2 regions of the Paenibacillus sp. FSL H8-0175 genome follow, and region 2 is predicted to be linked to the other one. Evidence: riboswitches for the same ligand, from Rfam matches in the RefSeq annotation. Region 2 holds a riboswitch; the other holds the start of a gene.
What was found. A riboswitch is a leader RNA that binds a small molecule or an ion and turns the genes downstream of it on or off. The one in region 2 is predicted to bind cyclic di-AMP.
Positions count from the first base shown of each region.

Region 1: another riboswitch for cyclic di-AMP. It lies ahead of MHH46_RS10985 (KamA family radical SAM protein); the one in region 2 lies ahead of MHH46_RS17060 (APC family permease).

Region 1 covers NZ_CP150299.1:2,561,900-2,565,082, reverse strand. The annotation lists gene MHH46_RS10990 (AraC family transcriptional regulator) at 1-983, shown strand, start outside; cyclic di-AMP (ydaO/yuaA leader) riboswitch at 1,032-1,173, shown strand; gene MHH46_RS10985 (KamA family radical SAM protein) at 1,309-2,484, shown strand; gene MHH46_RS10980 (YafY family protein) at 2,627-3,183, shown strand, end outside.
Region 2 covers NZ_CP150299.1:3,841,774-3,844,956, reverse strand. The annotation lists gene MHH46_RS17070 (DsbA family protein) at 1-214, shown strand, start outside; gene MHH46_RS17065 (disulfide oxidoreductase) at 211-675, shown strand; cyclic di-AMP (ydaO/yuaA leader) riboswitch at 870-1,029, shown strand; gene MHH46_RS17060 (APC family permease) at 1,154-2,971, shown strand; gene MHH46_RS17055 (iron-hydroxamate ABC transporter substrate-binding protein) at 3,175-3,183, shown strand, end outside.

The DNA.
Region 1 (3,183 bases), 1.3 Mb from region 2:
GATTCCTGCAGGAATCGACTGAACCACTGCGGGAAATCGCCAGACTGGTCGGCTTCTCGGACGAATACTATTTTAGCCGCCGCTTTCGGCAAAAAACCGGAGTTACACCCGGACAATATGCACATCAGAAAGGTCGTAAGCTTACCGTCAAGGATTGGACGGGTCATGAGGTGGAGATTCCAGAGCGAGCGAAACGTATTGTCTATCATGGCGAAACACTTGGCGACCTTCTCGCGTTAGGCGTAAAGCCTATCGGTGGAGATGAAGCGTTCGCCCGGAACAGCGTCTATAAACATCGGCTTAAGAAGCTCGCCAACGTCGGGTTTCCACTGGACCCGCAGTTGACCGCTTCCCTAAACCCAGATTTGATCATTTTGGCAAATAGTGATGAAAGAGCCTACAGAGCAGTTTCTGGTATCGCTCCGACACTCACCTTTGATTCATTTGCATCTCTCGACAAACGAATGCGGACACTAGGCAGTTGGCTAGGTAAACAGCGCGAAGCCGAAGCATGGCTGGAGTCATTCACAATCAAAAACGCTGCCATGTGGCAGCAGCTTTACACGACAACCCTCCAAGTTGGAGAAACCGCCTCTGCTTTGGTCTATGATCATGGAGATCATCTGTATGCTATGGGAATGTCCGGATTCTCCACTGCGCTTTATGCCCCATGTGGTTTACAACCGACCGAAGAGATCCAGGCCATATTGGACGAAGAGTTAGGGTTCGCCGAAGTTGATCCAACACGACTGCCTGCCTACGCCGGAGATCATATCTTCATGCTCATTCCGGAACGCAAAGACTCGCGAGCTGCGATGGAACGATTACTAGACAGTTCACTTTGGAACAATCTCCCGGCAGTACGTCAGGGACATGTTTATCTGCTCGACGGAAGCAAATGGAACTCTAGTGATGCGTTAACCCGGGAGAAGCTGCTAACGCTGTTGCCTAAACTACTCGGCGGAAGTAGCGCTAACAATTGAAAGTGAATCTAGGATTCTCTTTTGACTTATCAAAACTTGATAGGGTATACTTTATCTACGCTTAATTTCCAACTTTTACAGTTGAAAAGCGGGGGAACCAGTTAATTGGGGCGAATCATTGAGCATTAGAATGTAGGGTACCATCTTACCCGAGTCCGTCAGCTAACCTCGTCAGCAGTGGATGGGTCTGCTTTCCATGTTATTTACATAACCAGAGACCCTTGCTAAGGGTCTCTTTTCGTGCTTTTTTGGACCCTGCTGGCAGTAGATTGGCCTTTGACACTAAGGCTCCCTCATTTTTCTCACACTACGAGACAAAGGAGAGATGTACGTGCAAAAGGTAAAGTACTTCACGGATATTAACAAAATAGCTATGTTGTCTGAGCTGGAAAAAGAGAATCTGAAAGAAATTACGGACAAATTTGTTTTTCGTGTAAATGACTACTATCTGTCTTTAATTAACTGGGATGATCCAAATGATCCCATCCGTAAGCTGGTTATTCCTAACGAAGGTGAACTGCTGGAGTATGGGCGCTGGGACGCCTCCGATGAGGACACGAATTATGTGGTACCTGGTTGTCAGCACAAGTATAGAACCACTGCACTACTGATTGTATCCGAGGTCTGCGGGGCTTATTGCCGCTACTGTTTCCGTAAGCGTCTTTTCCGAAATGACGTGAAAGAGGCGATGGCTGATGTCTCTCCGGGCTTGGAGTATATCGCAAATAATCCGGAGATTAACAACGTACTTCTTACGGGCGGGGACAGTTTAATTCTCTCCACACCGAAGCTAAGATCCATTATTGAAAATCTAAGAAGCATTGAGCATGTTAAGATCATTAGACTGGGTTCCAAAATTCCCGTATTTAATCCGATGCGGATCTCTGAAGACGAAGAACTGCTGGAGCTGATTCGTACTTACTCTACCGAAGACAAACGAATCTATGTTATGGCGCACATCAATCATCCTCGTGAAATCACACCTGAAGCCAAAAAAGCATTTAAAGCTCTCCACAACGCAGGGGCAATTGTCGTAAATCAGACCCCCATCCTCAAAGGCATCAACGATGATCCCGTTATTTTAGGGGAACTACTGGACCGGCTTTCATGGGCTGGCGTTACACCCTACTACTTCTTTGTGAACCGGCCCGTAGCCGGAAACCGGGATTTCGTATTACCGCTCGAGCAAGTCTATCAAATTGTAGAAGAAGCCAAAGCCAGAACCTCAGGACTTGGCAAAAGAGTACGCTTATCCATGAGCCACACCTCAGGAAAAATAGAAATTCTCGCCATTGATAACGGAAAAGCCTATCTCAAATACCATCAATCCAGAGATCAGGAATACGGAAAGTTTATGATTCTAGATTGTCCAAAGGACGCCGAATGGTTCGATGACCTGCCTGGGAATGAGCAATATTGGACCCCACCTGTGAAAAAAAACGATGCTATTATTTCTGTTAATGATTTATCAGGCGAGCCTGCGGATTTAATCTGTAAATAGATTAATCAACTCTGTCAGACTCTGTCATAGGATATTTCTTCATCACCAACAACAAAACTCCTCCCGCCCAAAATTAGCCCGAAAAAATCTATGATATAATCACGCTGTAACACGAAATGGACTAATGGGTGGGAATGCACACATGAAATTGGAACGATTGATTTCTATGATCTATAAACTATTGAACCACGAAGTTTTATCTGCCTCCAAGCTGGCTGAAGAGTTTCAGGTTTCCCAGCGAACAATCTATAGGGATATCGATGTGATTTGTGCCGCTGGCATCCCGGTCGTATCGTATCAGGGTACTAAAGGTGGATATGGCATCATGGACGGATATAAAATGGATAAAAGCCTGCTCCGTTCGTATGATGTCACTTCTCTGATTACTGTACTTAACAGTCTTTCTTCCGTGTTTGAAGATGAGCATACGCAAGGAACCATTGAACGGCTGCAAACGATTGGAACGGAGCCACAGACCTCTAGTCTCGCGGTGGATCTTGAAACCCGGCGTACGGATCCTGACGCACTTCCTCTTTTACGTGCGGCTATTGCGGAACGAAATGTTGTCCGTTTTGATTACATCAGTGTAAAAAATGAACGTACAACCCGTGAAATGGAACCAGTAAAGCTTCATTTTAAATATAGCAACTGGTACATCTATGGTTATTGCCGGGCTCGGCAGGACTATCGGGAGTTCCG
Region 2 (3,183 bases):
GAAATTAGCGATCGATTACGATCTGTTGCGTAAAGACATCCAAGAGAAAACTTATGTAAATGAGCTGAAGAAAGACATTCAGTTGGCAACTGACGCAGGCGTGACAACTACGCCTTCGCTCTACATTAATGGAGTAAAAACGGCTGAACCTTTCGATATTGAAGCGATTACATCTGAAATTAACACCGCCGCAAAAGCAGTGGAGGCAAAGTGACAAAATTCCTATCTTTTTGCAAGCGTAACTGCCTCTATCTGGCCTGGTTCGTCTCTTTGGTTGCTGTAGCTGGTAGCTTGTATTTAAGTGAAGTCTTGAAGTATGAACCTTGTAAGCTTTGCTGGTTTCAGCGGATTTTTATGTATCCGCAGTTATTTTTGTTGGGAATTGCCACTTTCCGTGGAGATAAGCGCATCATTCCTTATGTGCTTCCATTAAGTTTGATTGGTGGCAGTATCTCAATCTATCATTATGCGGAACAGAAGATTCCAGCGTTAAGTAAAGTTCTACCTTGTACAGTTGGTGTTCCTTGTAATAAAGATTACTTGAACTACTTCGGATTTATAACGATTCCTTTGTTAGCTTTAATAGCGTTTGCTCTAATAAGTCTCCTTCTTTGGTATGGACGTAGGGAAGAAGAAGTGATTGAAGTAGATGCTGAGGAGAGCTTAGGATTTTAGTTTTTACTTTGGAAGGTACAAAAAAGCTGAAAAGGTATTAAAATCACGGGCTAGAGGGATAATTGAAGATAATGAAAGAGAGCATCCAATAAGACGCTATATTTGAGCTTATTGGATGTTTTTTCATTCTTTTTTCATTTTTTTCAACGCTTTACTGTAGGCACTTTGTAGACTAATATTAGACCTTGTGAGAAGTTGAATATGCGCTGAATTTTCTTAGGAAAAACGGGGGAACCAAACTTGGCATTCATGCCAATGGGGTGAATCGGAACCGGGTCGAACAGACCTCTACCGTAGGGCTATAACCACAGCCCGAATCCGCCAGCTAACCTCGTAAGCAAGGTGGGAAAATGACCATGCATAAGCATGCGGATCATTTCCGTATGCTTATTTTTGTGTCTGCATTTATGAAATCCACCGATGAAAACAGCGCACGGAAATTCCGTTTCAGCTCCCAAAGAAAGGAACTGTATCCACCATGGTAAGCAAGGTAAAACGACTATTGATCGGACGTCCGATGAAGTCGAATGAACTCGATCATGAAAAGTTATCCAAGGTTAAAGCACTGGCTGTCCTGTCTTCTGATGCGCTCTCGTCTGTAGCCTACGGAACGGAACAAATTCTGATTGTACTGGTGGCTGCCGGGTTTACTGCCATCTGGTACTCCCTGCCAATTGCATTAGCCGTATTGGGCCTGCTGGCCATCCTGATTTTATCCTATCGGCAGACGATTTTTGCTTATCCGCAAGGAGGCGGAGCTTATATCGTAGCCAAGAATAATCTTGGTATTCCGACAGGGCTGCTCGCTGGGGGTTCATTATTGGTGGATTACATTCTTACCGTAGCGGTTAGTGCCTCGGCAGGGACGGATGCGATCACATCGGCTTTTCCAAGTCTTCATAATCATACTGTTCTCATCGCTGTATCTGTTATCGTTCTATTAACAATCATTAATCTTCGCGGAGTGACTGAATCGGCTTCATTTATCGCAATTCCAGTGTATTTGTTTGTGGTTTCGATTGTTGTTCTGATTATCTCCGGTATCGTTAAATATGCAATGGGTGGCGCTCATGCGAATGTTCCTGAAATAGGAAGCGCCGTATCTAATGTAAGTTTGTTTCTACTATTAAAAGCGTTTAGCTCTGGTTGTTCAGCCCTAACGGGGGTTGAGGCCGTATCTAATGCGATCCCAAACTTTAAGGCACCGGCTGAGAAAAATGCAGCCAAGACGCTAATGATCATGGGACTTATCCTTGGCTTTATGTTTACCGGAATCACTGTGCTGGCGTATTGGTATGGGATTGTGCCAGATGAAAAGGCTACGGTTGTCTCTCAGATCGCTGAATCGACCTTTGGCCGTGGCGGATTGTACTTTTTCATTCAAGGGATTACAGCAGTGATTTTGTTCTTGGCAGCTAATACAGCATATTCAGCGTTTCCGCTGCTCGCCTTTATGTTTGCAAAAGATAAATATCTGCCACATGCATTTATGGTCCGTGGTGACCGCCTGGGCTTCTCAAACGGCATTATTTTTCTAGGAGTTATGTCTATCATACTTGTGACTGCATTCCATGGGAATACGGAAGGTTTGATTCCATTATATGCGGTTGGCGTGTTCATTCCTTTTACCTTATCCCAACTGGGGATGATGGTGCATTGGATCAAAACAAGACCCGCTGGATGGGTGAAAAGATTTGTAGTAAATACCATCGGTATGCTGACTACATTGACGATTACGCTTATATTTATCATTACTAAATTCTCGAGCGTATGGATGGCATTCATTTTCTTACCTGCTGTAATGTTCGTGTTCCACCGTATTCATAAGCATTATTTGAACACTGCGGATCAACTGCGTATATGTCCGGCTACTGATAAACCTGTAATTAAAGGAAGTACTGTAGTTGTTCCTGTTGCAGGGGTTACACGTGCTGTATTACATTCCATCAGCTATGCGAAGTCTCTAACAGATAATGTTGTTGCTGTGTATGTAGGCTTTGATGAAGAAGACATTCATAAGATGGAGCAACGGTGGGAGGAATGGAATCCAGGTGTACGCCTGATTGTTCTTCGTTCCAGATATCGTAGTATCATTCGTCCGTTAGTGAAGTTTATCGATACGGTAGAGTGGAAGACCGCTGCGACGGATCACATCACGATTCTGATTCCACAGTTTATTACCAAACATTGGTGGCAAGCCGTGCTTCATAATCAGACCAGCTTTTTAATCCGCTCGTATCTAATGAATCAAAAGGACGTTGTAGTAGCGACTGTCCCGTATCATTTAAATAAATAAGTAGAAGATTAAAGATGAGGTTATATCCGGAACGTTCGGAATATAACCTCTTTTGTATTTTATATGAAGGAAATTGTTGCAAATCCACAGAATTTGAAATTTATATGTTGACACAGAGAATGAGAATCAATATCATTTAAAAGTGAAGCAGAGGTAAAGGTCACCTTTGAATATCAAAGCAGTTACATATAGGAGGGTTTTTAATGTTTTGG